Regions from separate parts of the Sphingobacterium sp. NPDC055346 genome, predicted to be linked through region 2. Evidence: riboswitches for the same ligand, from Rfam matches in the RefSeq annotation. Region 2 holds a riboswitch; each other region holds the start of a gene.
What was found. A riboswitch is a leader RNA that binds a small molecule or an ion and turns the genes downstream of it on or off. The one in region 2 is predicted to bind S-adenosylmethionine.
Positions count from the first base shown of each region.

Region 1: linked by a shared signal. The riboswitch ahead of metE (5-methyltetrahydropteroyltriglutamate--homocysteine S-methyltransferase) and the one ahead of ACWICE_RS18775 (methylenetetrahydrofolate reductase) in region 2 are both predicted to bind S-adenosylmethionine.
Region 3: linked by a shared signal. The riboswitch ahead of ACWICE_RS13955 (5-oxoprolinase) and the one ahead of ACWICE_RS18775 (methylenetetrahydrofolate reductase) in region 2 are both predicted to bind S-adenosylmethionine.

Region 1 is NZ_JBSHMI010000007.1:32,433-37,432, forward strand. Features, by position in the region: gene ACWICE_RS14545 (APC family permease) at 1-666, shown strand, start outside; gene metE (5-methyltetrahydropteroyltriglutamate--homocysteine S-methyltransferase) at 732-3,041, opposite strand; SAM riboswitch class I at 3,117-3,215, opposite strand; gene ACWICE_RS14555 (response regulator transcription factor) at 3,451-4,140, opposite strand; gene ACWICE_RS14560 (sensor histidine kinase) at 4,159-5,000, opposite strand, start outside.
Region 2 is NZ_JBSHMI010000011.1:34,299-39,298, forward strand. Features, by position in the region: gene ACWICE_RS18770 (glycosyltransferase family 117 protein) at 1-798, opposite strand, end outside; gene ACWICE_RS18775 (methylenetetrahydrofolate reductase) at 1,130-2,086, opposite strand; SAM riboswitch class I at 2,134-2,234, opposite strand; gene rimM (ribosome maturation factor RimM) at 2,414-2,941, opposite strand; gene ACWICE_RS18785 (30S ribosomal protein S16) at 3,076-3,612, opposite strand; gene ACWICE_RS18790 (UvrD-helicase domain-containing protein) at 3,824-5,000, shown strand, end outside.
Region 3 is NZ_JBSHMI010000006.1:238,880-243,879, forward strand. Features, by position in the region: gene ACWICE_RS13940 (threonine aldolase family protein) at 1-561, opposite strand, end outside; gene ACWICE_RS13945 (DUF937 domain-containing protein) at 656-1,333, opposite strand; gene ACWICE_RS13950 (DUF2891 domain-containing protein) at 1,400-2,497, shown strand; gene ACWICE_RS13955 (5-oxoprolinase) at 2,635-2,898, opposite strand; SAM-I-IV-variant riboswitch at 2,960-3,054, opposite strand; gene rpoN (RNA polymerase factor sigma-54) at 3,103-4,566, opposite strand; gene ACWICE_RS13965 (transglycosylase domain-containing protein) at 4,794-5,000, shown strand, end outside.

The DNA of each region.
Region 1 (5,000 bases), on a different contig from region 2:
ATTAAGAATGCGAAGAAGACTGTGGTAATAGCCATGGTGATCGGAACCAGCTTGGTGATGATCCTCTACCTGTTTGCCAATTATGTTTATTTAGCCACTTTAAATCGAGAAGAAATTGCCTTTGCCGCGAATGATCGTGTTGCGATAGCTGCAGCTGAAAAGTTATTGGGAAGCGCAGGGACCATTATCATGGCCATATTGGTGATGATCTCAACCTTTGGCTGCGTGAATGGAATTGTGCTTTCAGGAGCAAGGGTTTTTCAGAGCATGGCCAAGGATGGCCTTTTTCTGAAGCAGGCCATTCCAAACAACAAGAATGATGTTCCGGAAAGATCACTGTGGTTTCAGGGAATCTGGGCTTCGCTATTGTGTTTGAGCGGGCAGTATGGGAACCTATTGGACATGGTGTCCTTTGTGATCGTGATTTTCTATATGATCACGGTCCTGGCGATGATGTATCAGCGCTGGAAGAGACCTGATCTGGAAAGACCCTATAAAACATTCTTATATCCTATCCCTCCATTGGTCTATCTCTTGATCGGAACAGCTTTCTGTGTGCTTTTGATCTTGTATAAACCACAGTACACCTGGCCTGGGTTTATATTGATCCTGATGGGAGTGCCGATCTATTATTTTGCCAATCGAAAGAAACCTGTATTAAAATAAATGATAAGTAAAAGGCCGAACAAAAATTGCTCGGCCTTTATCTTATTTTAAATTACTAATGTTTCTTATTCAGCTCTTAGGATTTTGGCAGCTTCTACCATAGATTCTAAGGCAGCTTTAGTTTCTGGCCAAGCACGAGTCTTCAGACCACAGTCAGGGTTTACCCATAATTGCTCTGCAGGAACTACTGCTTTTGCTTTGCGTAATAAGTTAACCATCTCTTCTGTGCTAGGAACACGTGGAGAGTGGATATCATATACACCTGGACCAATATCGTTAGGATATTTGAAGTCTGCGAAAGCATCTAACAGTTCCATTTGAGAACGAGAAGTCTCGATGGTGATTACGTCAGCATCCATGGCAGCGATATCTTGGATAATATCGTTGAACTCAGAATAGCACATGTGCGTGTGGATTTGTGTATCGTCATCAACATTGGATGAAGAAACGCGGAATGCACGTACAGCCCAGTCTAAGTATTCCTGCTGATCAGCTTTGCGTAGCGGAAGTCCTTCACGGATAGCTGGCTCATCAATTTGGATGATCTTGATACCTGCTTTTTCCAATGCCTGAACTTCGTCCAAGATTGCCAAAGCGATTTGGTATGTAGTTGTAGAACGAGGTTGGTCGTTACGTACGAATGACCATTGTAAGATGGTTACAGGACCAGTCAACATTCCTTTTACAGGACGGTTAGTCAAAGACTGCGCATAAGCAGACCAACGAACAGTCATGTCTTCAGGACGGTAAACATCACCAAAAATAATTGGAGGTTTAACACAACGAGAACCGTAAGATTGAACCCATCCGTTTTGTGTGAATGCATATCCAGCTAATTGCTCACCGAAGTATTCCACCATGTCATTACGTTCGAATTCACCGTGTACCAATACATCGATATCTAAATCTTCCTGTAAACGGATTGTTCTTTCTGTTTCAGCAGCGATTTCTTTATCGTATTCTTCTTGAGAGATGGCACCTTTTTTCAAGTCAGCTCTCCATTTACGAACATCCTTAGTTTGTGGGAATGAACCGATTGTAGTGGTTGCGAATCCTGGAAGATTGAACTTCGCTTGTTGCGCTTCTTTACGAGCGTTGAAAGTAGAAGTACGCTTAGCATCTTCATCAGTGATGTTGCTGACGCGGTTTTTAACCTCTGGTCTGTGGATTAATGGAGAAGTACGGCGGCTTTCAGCAGCTTCTTTGTTTGCTTCGAAACGTTTTTGTGTTTCAGCATCAACTTCACCTTCAGCCAATACTGCAAGGTCTTTTACCTCAGCTAATTTTTGTTTAGCGAATGCTAACCAGTTTTTAACCTCAGCAGGTAGGGACTCTTCATTGTTCTCATTGTCCAAATCAAAAGGAACATGCAATAAAGATGAGGAAGGAGCGATCCATACACGGTCTTTTCCTAAAGCATCAACAGCTTGTTTGATTTTTTTCAATGAGTTTTCGTAGTCGTTTTTCCAAATGTTACGGCCTTCAACAACACCTAATGAAAGGGTTAGGGAAGCAGGAACTTTGGATAATATAGTGTCAAGTTGGTTTTCACCACGAACTAAGTCTAGGTGTAACGCATGCACAGGAAGGTTAACAGCAATGTCTTCGTTGTTTCCTAATGCCTCGAAGTATGTAGCAACGATTAATTTGATGCCTTTGGCAGCTGCAGCTAACTTTTCGAATACTTTTCCGTAAAGAGCTTTGGTAGCATCATCGATATCTAAAGCCAAGAAAGGCTCATCGATCTGCACGTATTTAGCGCCAGCATCAGCAAGTTTAGCCAAGATCTCTTCGTATACTGGAAGTAATCTGTCGATTAGATCGATACGGTTAAAATCAGCTTCTTTTTCTTTACCTAACAATAAGTAAGTGATAGGGCCAATCAGGACAGGTTTAGTTTCGATACCTGATTGTTTTGCTTCATTGTATTCACTTAGGAATTTTTCTGAAGTCAGTTTGAATTCTTGATCTTTCACGAATTCAGGAACGATATAGTGGTAGTTTGTATCAAACCACTTGGTCATTTCCATGGCAGTTACATCAACGCCACCTTCTTGGAAACCACGAGCCATCGCAAAATATAAGTCTAGGTTATATTGGCGATCGATTTTGTTCAAAAGGGAGTTGTAACGAGCGGGAATAGCTCCAACAGTTAAAGATAAGTCTAGGACTTGGTCATAGAATGAGAAATCATTCGATGGGATCAATTCGATACCTGCATCTTTTTGAGTCTTCCAATTGCTTTCACGGATTTTAAGTCCAGCCTGCAATAATTCTTCCGCGCTGATTTTCTTTGCCCAGTAAGCTTCGTTAGCTTTCTTCAGTTCACGGAAAGCACCCACACGTGGGTAGCCTAAATTGTTTGTTAATAGCATATAGTTCTCTACTAAATTAAATAAATTCCAATAAGTCTTTTTGCTAAGAGAAGGCTACCTAGGATTCCTGTAACCAGCTTATCTTTCCCAATCGGGGTAGAATGTAGCACCTTGTCAAGAGACAGGTTGCTAAGGCTTCATCGGGTCTAGTCCCTCTGCCTTTCTCTATAAGCGTCGGCTAAGATATGGATAAGATTTTTATTTTCCAAGGAAAATCTTTAGACTATCAGACAAAAGACACAAGACAATAGAAAAGCTGAGGTCCTTAAACAACCATAAGAAAGGGGAATAGTGTAAACTATTCCCCTTTCTTATGGTAATAATATTTTTATCTTTAGGACATGAAATTGGACAGATATTTATCCCATATTTTCTGTCTACTGTCTTATGTCTATTGTCTCAAGTCTTTTTAGCTAACCAACAATTTATATCCTTTACCATGCACATTGACGATTTCCACGTTTGGATCTTCTTTGAGGTATTTCCTCAGTTTACTCAGGAATACGTCCATGCTTCGGCCGGTAAAGTAATTGTCGTCATGCCATATTTTGATCAGGGCTTCTTCGCGGGTCAGGACATCATTTTTCTTTAAGCAAAGCAAACGAAGCAACTCGGCCTCCTTGGTAGACAGTTTCTGCTGTTGACCTTTGTAGGAGATAATCTGACTGGTGTAATCGAAGAAATAATCGCCGATCTCAAACTTGTCTGATACTTCTTCTTCTTTGTCCTTGGAAGCTCTCTTTAATAGCGCATTTATTCTCAATAAAAGTTCTTCAACACGGAAAGGCTTGGTGATATAGTCGTCACCACCTAGTTCGAAGGCCTGGGTTTTGTCCTCCATCATGCCTTTTGCAGTAGCATAGATGATAGGGACCGTCTGATTGATCTTGCGGATATCCTTTCCAAGGGAGAAGCCATCTTTTTTGGGCATCATGACATCCAGGATGCAAAGGTCGAATTCTTCCTTTCGGAAGGCATCCATTCCTTCTTGACCATCTGTACAGAGCACAACGTCAAATTTTCCTTTTAATTCAAGATAATCCTTCAGTAATTCGCCCAAATTAGGATCATCTTCTGCTAATAATATCTTTTGATTCATACTTTTCTCTTTCTTATGTTATGCTACTTCCTTGGATGCGTCCTTTAAAGGAAGAGTTACTTCAAATTGTGTGCCTTTATCTTTTTCGCTTTTTACGGAGATTTTTCCGTTCAGTCTTTTGATGATATCGTTAACATAGCTTAGCCCTAGACCGAAGCCTTTCACGTTGTGGATATTTCCCGTAGGTATGCGATAGAACTGGTCAAATATCTTTTCTTGTTGGTCCTTGGTCATTCCCATTCCCTTGTCTGCAACTGATATTACGATACTGTTCCCTCTATTAAAAGTCTTAAAAGTGATTTCTGGTTTTTCTTGAGAGTATTTAATTGCATTGTCGACCAGGTTGAACATCACATTGGAAAGGTGAAGTTCATCGCCCACCACTAAATCATTGCCTGCTGAAATGTCAATATTCAAGGTGCCTTCTGCCTTGTCCATCTGTAGTCGCATGCTCTCCAAGACTGCGTTGGCCAAGGAGTTGATGTGCACATTGGTGCGCTCGATCTTTAGGTTTTCTTTCTCCAGACGGGCAATGTTCAGGACGCGTTCGATATGCGAGCCTAAACGGACATTCTCATCGTAGATAATGTTTGCCAATTTGTTGACACGCTTGCCATCGGCGGAAATCTCAGGGTCACGTAAGGATTCACTGGCGATCATGATGGTGGCTACCGGCGTCTTGAACTCGTGGGTCATGTTGTTGATGAAGTCGGTTTTCATCTCCGACATCTTCTTCTGTTTGAAGATGATGCTCAAGGTATAGGCAAAACATCCGATCAACAGCGCCAATAAGGCTAGGATGGTCGGAAATAGCCAATAGCCCATGGTCTCGGCAATAATTCCGCCCTTGTTAGGGAAAT
Region 2 (5,000 bases):
GACAAACAGAACAATGCCTGAACCAAATGGCATCCCCAATGAATTAACGAAGAAGAGATCAAATCCTGCTGCTATCTTTACGGAATATTGGATCACTCCCCAAAGAATAAAGGCTAAGGCGAGAACTCCCCAAGCAAAGGATTTTACTGCACCTTTCCAGGTCACGTGCTTTGACTTCCTGAAATAGATCAGGAGTGCTAAGGCAGGAATCGTCAATAAATTCAACAGATGAACTCCGATGGACAGTCCCATCACATAGGCAATCAGCAATAGCCATTTATTGGAATCCGGTTCATCTGCCCTACTCTCCCACTTCAACGCCAACCAAAATACAATGGCCGTACAAAGTGATGACATGGCATAGACCTCTGACTCCACAGCAGAATACCAAAAAGAATCTGTAAAGGCATATGCCAACGCCCCTACCGCTCCAGCAGCGAAAATCTGCATATTTAGAAGGCTATTCCCTTCTGACTTTCCTAAAAGCAGTTTTCTTGCCAAGGCTGTAATGGTCCAAAACAAAAACATAATGGTCAAGGCTGAACAAAATGCCGAACCTAAATTCATCCAAAGTGCAACATGTTCCTTATTTCCAAAAGCAAGGTTTGAAAACAGGTTCTGCAGCAAGAGAAACAAGGGTGCCCCAGGTTGATGAACAATTTCTAGCTTATCTGATGCTGCAATAAACTCACCGGTATCCCACCAACTGATGGATTGATCCACAGTGAATGCATACAATACAAACGCAATAACTGCACATAGCCAGCCGAGAAGATTGTTGATTTTGCTATAGTTCATAATAGTAGGTAATAAATGTGATTTAAATTTAGTAAAGAATTATCTCCCACATTTGTGATTAACATTATTTAACATGGAATACGCCTGCTCTCCTTCTTCCAAAAAGGCCTTATCATTACTGGATTTTCAGGAGCTTTATTTGGATTTGTTTTACCCACATTCCGAAAACTCGCAAAATGAATAAAATTTTATCCAAGGCATTCTCGAAGCTGTCTCGAAGCTGTCTCGTATGAGACTGGAATATTAGTTAAAAAACTCTCCTCATGATAAACGACAAAAGGCGAATGAAATCATTCGCCCTTTGTTCTTATTTTAGAGTTAGTCAATTTAATTACACTAATTTTTCAACGATATTTTTAGTAGGTCCAGGATTACTCATGGTGTAGAAATGCAGTACTGGTACTCCAAAGTCTATTAGTTCCTTACATTGCTGTACTAGCCATTCTTCGCCAACTCGCCTAACATCCGCATTGGTTTTACAGGATTCCACGGCATCACTCAGGTCCTCTGGAATATCTAAGTGGAAAATCCGAGGAAGGGTAATCAATTGCTTTTTGGTTGTTAACGGCTTAAGTCCTGGAATAATAGGAACATGAATATCATTTTCCCTACACTTCGTCACAAATTCCTTATATTTTTCTACATTAAAAAACATTTGGGTAACGATAAATTCAGCTCCCATTTCCACCTTTTTCTTCAACCATTTAAAATCGGTGTTGAAATTAGGTGATTCAAAATGCTTCTCGGGGTATCCGGCAACCCCGATACAGAAATTAGTCTTTTCGGATGAGCCTATATCTTCATGTAGGTAAGAACCTTCGTTCATATCCACCACTTGTCTCAATAGGTCGGTTGCATAAGCATGTCCTCCAGCGGTCGGAATAAAGTCGGCATCTCCTTTTCTGGCATCACCTCTCAGCACCAATACATTATCGATACCTAAGAAATTCAGGTCGATAAGTGCGTTTTCAGTTTCTTCTTTGGTGAAACCACCGCAGATCAGATGCGGAACCGCATCGACTTTATATTTACTCATGATGGCAGCACAGATGGCTACCGTACCGGGTCTTTTTCTATAGGACACCCTTTCCAACAATCCGTTAGCATGTTGTTTGTACAGGTAGTCCTCACGGTGGTACGTCACATCGATAAAGGGAGGTTTGAATTCCATCAGTTCATCCATCGTTTGGAAGATACTTTGGATACCCTGCCCCTTAGCAGGAGGTAACAGCTCAAAAGAATATAAGGTCTTGCCTTTCGCGTTCTTGATGTGATCTACGATTTTCATAAAAATATATTAAGGCTTAGAGAGAACACAGTGAACACTGATTCTTTGGCTTATCTTTCCCATTTTGGGGGTAGAATGTAGCACCTTGACTGGTGTCAGGTTGCTAAGGCTTCAGCGGGTCTAGTCCCTCTGCCTTTCTCTATAAGCGAGGGCTAATATCGTCAATAGCAAGGTAATCTCAAAATGTTTCAAGAAAAAACTTTGCGGATGGCATTGAATCAGAAGGAATCAGGGTTGGATGGACGGGACATATAAATGAATGGAAGAAGGTATCATCATAAAAAATGGGCGTGATTGACACGCCCATTCTCTTTTCAAAATATCTTATTAATCTTCTAGGTACATATCGATCAAACCCTCAGGTAGGTTCAGAACGATAATCTTTTCCTCGGGGTCTATGCCGACGATGAAGTCCTCGTTTAGGGGAAACATGGCGTCTCGGCCATCGATATCTACGGTTGCGATAAATTGCTGTGGCATCTCTTGGACATGGGTAATTTCGCCCAATTCGCCTTCATCTTCCTCAATAGCGGTATAACCTACTAGATCATGATAGGTAAAATCATCGGGATCGCGTTCCGGCATTTTATCGTTTGGCAGGTAGATCTGCTTTCTCAATAAAGGTTGGGCTTTGTCAATATGGTCAACATCTTCAAAATTGACATAAGCTGTGCTGTTATTGTGAAACTTGACCTTTTCTACAAAGAATGGCACCAATTTCTTGTCCATCTCCAAGAAAACTACATCCAGATCAAGGTCCATATAGTTATCAAATTCAAAAAACAGTTGCAGTTCACCCTTCAATCCTCGGGTTTTACTGACATAACCGATATAAAAACATTGATCTTTCGTCATATTCACAAATTAATTTCCAAAAATACGGAATTCTTTTTCTGTTGGGATTTTAGGGATGTAAAAACAAGATAAAATGGGAACAAAAAAGCCGGTTCATAGAATGATCCGGCCATTTTGAATACTTTATGAAGAGATTATCCTTCAGTTTCTTCAATGTTTTCAGTAGCATCAGCAGCTTCTTCTGCTTCTTCTGTAGCTGTTTCTTCAGCAACAGGAGCGTTTTTAGCAGCGATAGCAGCAGCTCTGTCTTCTTTTTTCTTAGCTTCAGCAGCTAAAGCAGCTTTCTTAGTTTCATCCTTAGATTTCGCTAAGCCTGATTTCTTTCCTTCGATTTGAGCATCTTTACCTTCAGCCCATTTAGTGAAAAGTTCTTCAGCTTTAGCTTCATCAAAAGCTCCTTTTTTCACACCGCCTTGTAAGTGTTTTTTGTATAAAACACCTTTGTAAGAAAGGATAGCGCGAACTGTGTCAGTAGGTTGGGCACCTTTGTTCATCCAGTCTAACGCTTTTTCGAAATCCAAAACGATAGTTGCTGGGTTAGTGTTTGGGTTGTAAGAACCTAAACGCTCGATGAACTTACCATCACGTGGTGAACGGCCGTCTGCTACTACTACGTGGTAAAAAGGTTTTCCTTTTTTACCGTGTCTCTGCAATCTGATTTTAGTTGCCATGTTTTTTCTTTATTTATGTATTCAACATATCCCCCGTTGCTTCATGCAGGAGGGGACGCAAAGATACAAAGTATTATCAATTAATACAATAGAGAATTTAAAGCTGTTTTACCTGTAAAATATGTACTCCTTCCGAGCTATAATCTTGAAAAAGATTTGAGTAATCTCCCAATAATACCGATATTCAGATACTTCAAACCATTGACATCTTATGCAAAGAATTGCTCCTTTAAGGATTGTAAAAGCTTCCGCTGGATCTGGAAAAACATTTTCTCTCACCGTACATTACCTGACCCTGTTGCTATCAAAAGAAAGCAGCTATCGGGAAATCCTTGCCGTTACCTTCACCAACAAGGCCACGGCCGAAATGAAAGGCCGTATTATGTCAGTCCTTCATGGCTTGGCAATCGGCAGTACAGCAGATGACATTGAGCAGTACAGACAGCAATTATTGCAGCAGAATACGCAATGGGACCCTGTAAGCATTCAGGAAAAAGCCAATCGGATCTACAGGAGGATTCTGCATGATTACAGCCATTTCTCGGTAAGTACCATTGATGGTTTTTCGCAAAAGGTGATCCGTAGTTTTACCTACGAACTGAACCTCGATTCTGGCTATGCCATCGAGATGAACACCAACAAAGTGAAGCGTGACCTGACCGTTATGCTGAACGAACTGTTGGATGAAAGACCGGACCTGTTGGAATGGATCATCAATTATGCCGAACAGAAGATCGGGAAGAATGAGAACTGGAATTACCGACAGCAGTTAATGGGTTTGGCAGGGTTGATTTTCTCGGAGAACTTCCAGGAGTTTGACAGTTTTATGATTTCTGCTGATACAGACAGGATATTCAACCTGCTCAACAAAGAAATTGATGAAAAGACCAATGCCTTTTTGGATGCCTTGGTTCAAGGGATTGAAACTTTCAAAGCTGAATATCGCCGATTGGGCGTTGATGATTCAGAAATGAAGGGAAAATCCAGGAACAAACTGGTAGCAGCCAGCAAGATCAACATAGACCCCAAAAAGATTTCTACCTCTGATATCCAGGAAAAGATATTTGACAAGTTTTTGGTTTTGTTGGATAATGAAGAGCATTATATCGACGACAAAAAGGAGGTTAGGTATGAATATATGCAGGGCATCCGTCCAGCATTGGATGCCATCCTATCCTTACAGCAGCATTTTGCAAATTATATTGCTTATCAAGCCGTACAGACCAACCTGTATTTCCTGAGGTTGCTCAAAGAAATGAGTGACCTGCTGAGTCAATGGAGAAAGGAAAACTCTGCACAATTGATCTCGGATGCACAGATACTATTGAACAAATTGGGCTTGGATGAACACAGTGACCCGACCTTTATCTGGGAAAAGATTGGCAACC
Region 3 (5,000 bases), on a different contig from region 2:
CAGGTCAGCATAGCCTGAGGTCAGTGCAGTAGCCAGCCTAGCACCGTCTACAAATAATATCAATCCATTGGATTTACAGAATGAGGAGATTTCTTCCAATTCTGCTTTGCTGTAGATGCTTCCGATTTCTGTGCACTGCGAAATATAGACCATAGCAGGTTTGACCATATGGTTGTCGGTATGGTAATCTAGGGCAGCTTGTATTCCCTGAATGGAAATTTTACCATCTTTGTTGGGGATACAATTGATTTTGTGTCCAGTATTTTCAATGGCACCAGTTTCATGGACCTCAATATGTCCGGTATCGGCAGCAATCACGGATTCGTATGGTTTAAGGAGATGGCTAATGACCAGCATGTTTGCTTGGGTACCTCCAGAAACAAAATAGATCTCAGCATCTGGATTGTTGATTCTTTTTTTGATGAAAGATTTTGCTTTTAGGCTGAGGTTATCTTCCCCATAACCGGCTTCCTGATCAAGATTGGTTTGGGATAGAAGGTTTAATATATTGGGGTGAGCACCCTCACTATAATCGTTTTTGAAGCTTATTTTAGATTGCATGTGTAAATATAATCGTTTTCGCAATCGGATGGAATAAAATAGAAAAAGGATTGATCAAATTGACCAATCCCTTTGTGGTTGTATAATTATTCGTTTATTTTCCAAACATTCCAGCAAGGCTATCCAAGATGTTGCCTTTAGCACTATTGTCGTTTTTCTGGTCGAAAAACTGTCCAACTAAATCACCTAAACCACCTGCAATATTAGGTTGTGATGAGCTAGCAGTGCTAGAACCACCGCCTCCTAATACGCTTCCGATCAAATCACCGATTCCCCCTCCTGAAGCACCGGCATTTGACGAGCCACCTCCAAGGATGCTTCCTAAAAGGTCTCCAATCCCTCCGCCGCCAGTTCCAGCGTCAGCTTGTTTCTTTTTACCTAGATAACCCATTACCAAAGGAGCCAATAGCGCTAAAATACCACCGATTTTCCCCATGCTAATTCCTGATTTTTCAGAAAGGGATTGTTTTACCGTATCGGTGTTGCGACCAAAGATGTGATTTACAATTTTATCTTCATCTTCTGTTGGTCCTTGATTAAATAATCCTGCTAGGTTATCGAATATCCCCCCAGAGTGGTTATCCAATGCTTTTTGTATGCCTTGAGCTTGTTCAGGGCCTTTTTGCGCATTGTAATTCAAGGCAGACATCATCAATGGGATAGCTGCAGAAACAACCCATTGGGTTTGGTTTTTATCAAGTCCTAATTTTTCTGATATTCCTTCAGTAGCTTGTGAACCAATGCTTCCTGAAATTAAGTCACTAATGTTCATATTGTAGATTGTTATTGTTTATAAATGTTATTTTTATAACTCAAATATATTGCCAATTTTACTAGTATGAAAAAAATATGTTCAAACATCTTTGCACTTACGGTTCTTTTGTTCTGTGGTTGCAATAATCCATCGAAAAATGAAGAAGGTGTGCAAGTCGAAGACGTGAAATTATCACTTGAATTAGCACAGCAAATTTATGCCATGCCGACCCATTGTATTGAGGTGGAGTATCCCAATAAGTTAGGCCAAGTCTTGGGGTCAGGAGCTGATCTTAAATCGCCCAAATCCCTTCGGCCTGTCTTTTATGGATGTTTTGACTGGCATTCCTCTGTTCATGGTTATTGGTCAGTAATAAAATTGCTGAAGGCATTTCCTGAACTAGATAAAGAAGGGAATATGAGGAAAGTGTTGAATAGCCATATTACGCCTGAGAATGTGCAAACTGAAATTGCTTTTTTCAATGACAAGAACAATTTAGGGTTTGAAAGGACTTATGGTTGGGCTTGGCTGTTCAAGTTGCAAGAAGAACTGGCAAATTGGGAAGATGAGGATGGGCAGCGCTGGAAAGTGGCTTTACAGCCATTAGTGGATCTGTTGGTCAAGCGATATATCGAATATCTCCCAAAATTGGTATACCCAATTAGGGCGGGACAACATGATAATTCAGCCTTTAGTTTATCGCTTTCTTTGGATTATGCCAATTCCGTAGGGGATGAGGCCTTTAAGAAATCCATTCAAGAAAACTCATTGCGTTTGTTCCAAAACGATAAGAATTGTGATCTGGCCTATGAACCGAGTGGATATGATTTTCTTTCCCCATGTTTAGAAGAAGCTTATTTGATGAGTAAATTGATGGAAAAGAATGAGTATTTAACGTGGTTGAAAGGATTTATGCCAGGATTGTTTGACCCTTCCTTCGAATTGAAACCCGCAATAGTTAAGGATAGGACGGACGGTAAATTGGTTCATTTGGATGGTTTGAATTATAGCCGAGCAGCATGTCTTTCCGGCATCAGTAAAATCGATGGAAGTTTGAAGCATTTAAAAGGCAATGCTATAGAACATTTTAACTTCTCCATAGCTAACTTAAGTGCTGAAGACGACTATATGGGAAGCCATTGGTTAGGGACTTTCGCGCTGTACGCGATAGGGAGGTTTTAGGGATAGTACTGAGATGGGAGATATGAGTATTGGGATATTAACCGTACTGACTCATTTTTAAAGTATTGAGATGTGAGATATAAAGGTATTAACCTTTATATCTCACATCTCAGATCTCAGATCTCAAATCTCCTAACTTAACATAAAGGAATTAATTTATTTTCAGATAGTTTCACTGGGACACTTTGGATCTGGGTAAAGCCGTCTTCCGTACTGATGATGGCTGACAGATCGATTCCGCGATTGGACAGTGCGGAAATCAAAGCAGTCCTAAAAGCTGTTTTGTTTGCTCCCCAATTGGATTTTACCAAATCATTGTTCAATACAACTAATTCGTTGGTGGAATAGTGGTGGAATTTCTCCACTAGGTGCTGGTGTAAGGGTTTTGTTGTGTTCGACATACAATTAATGTTTAAAGGGTTTAACCATAATTGCATTCAGAGGCGTCTTAAAAGACTTTGCAATATTCGTTTATTTTGGCTTGTTGCCCGTATCGATTTACCACCGCGGTGTCTGTCACTCGGTTGGTATTGCATCTGCAATTCTGAATACTCTACAAACTTAGTAGATTATATTTTAATATGCAAGTGTCAAATAAAAATTTTCTATAATTCTTTTCTCAGGCGGGCAACAGGGATATTCATTGCCTCGCGATATTTTGCAACTGTCCTACGGGCAATGGAATAGCCTTTTTCTTTTAAAATCTCTGTTAGTTTCTCATCTGCCAGAGGTTTTCTCTTATCCTCATTGGCGATGCATTCTTCCAAGATTTTCTTGACTTCCTTGTTGGAAACCTCTTCACCGGACTCAGTCTGAATGGCTTCAGAGAAGAAAGATTTTAAAAGGAAAGTGCCAAATTCGGTTTGGACATACTTGGAATTCGCAACACGGGAAACCGTTGAAATGTCCATTTCGATCTTGTCGGCAATATCCTTCAAGATCATAGGTTTCAGCATTCTGTCATCACCTGTTAAGAAATAGTCATATTGATATTCCATAATGGCATTCATAGTTTTCAACAAAGTCTGCTGTCTTTGTTTGATGGCGTCGATAAACCATTTTGCAGAGTCCAGTTTCTGTTTAACAAACTGAACGGCCTCACGCATTTTCTTGTCGTTCTTTTCGGCTTTTTCGTAATGTTCAAACATTTCCTGGTAGGAGCGGGACACACGAAGCTCTGGTGCGTTCCTGCCATTTAAGGTCAGGTGCAGGACACCGTCGTTGTTGGAGATATGGAAATCTGGAATAATCTGCAATTGCTTACCAGCAACAGCTCCTGAATCGCCTGGTTTAGGATTCAGTTTTAAGATTTCGTTTACAATTTCTTTAAGCTCTTCGGAGTTTACTCCCAATTGCTTTTCGATTTTATCGTAATGTTTTTTGGTGAATTCATCCAAGTAGTTCTCTACAACCAATTGGGCCTGTTGAATTATTGGATTATTTTGATCTTTCTTACGAAGTTGTATGCTCAAGCATTCCTGAAGATTTCTGGCGCCAATTCCCGCTGGGTCAAAGGTTTGAACAATTTTCAGCATCTCTTCAACCTCATCTTCTTCAACGATGACATTTTGGGAAAAGGCTAGGTCGTCGATCAGAGAAAGGATAGGTCGGCGCAGATAACCATCATCATCCAAGGAACCGATGATTTGTTGGCCTAGTACATAATCTTTATCAGAAAGGGCAAGTAAGTCAAGCTGATTTTGAAGATTTTCAAAGAAGGAGTCTTGGACTGCGATAGGGATTTCTTTTTTACCATCCTCATCATCATGGTCATAACCTCCACCGTAATCTTTATAGTCGTCTTCCTGGATATATTCATCTACGCTGAATTCGTCATCATAGCTATTGTCTTCCATGTTGAAGTCGTCATCCGGATCTTTGTCTGGGTATTCTTCGACAGGGTCGTTCATGTTGGTCAAACTACCATCTTCCAAGGCTGGATTCTCTTCAAGTTCTTCTTTGATACGGGCATCTAATGATACAGTAGGTACCTGAAGCAATTTTATGAATTGAATTTGTTGCGGTGAAAGTTTCTGTAATAATTTTTGTTGTAGTGTTTGCTTTAACATGTCCCCGATAAATAAGTCAGGTAAAAATAGGGAATAATATTCAATAAGATAAAATTGTTGTAAACAAAAGAGAATTTAGGAACAGTTTTTGCTATTATAAGTCTCGGAAAAACAGCCTAGTTAAAAACCAAAAATTTCATTTGTTAAATTTCGTTAATTTTCATTTCAAGGTTCATTTTTGGGCGAATTGATATGATTTTTTCCAAAGTTTTGTTCATATTTACCGTATGTTTAGACGAGTCCGGAACAAATTTTTGCGTATCGCACTGATTGTTATTTACTTTATTATCTTATTTACTTGCGCGGTACAAATTAACTTCCTAGGCTTGTTCGGATCATCGCCTACTAAGAAAGAAATATTGTTGCCTGAACTGAATGTTTCTTCCGAACTTTTTACCGCCGACTCTGTTTTAATCGGTCGCTATTACAAGCAA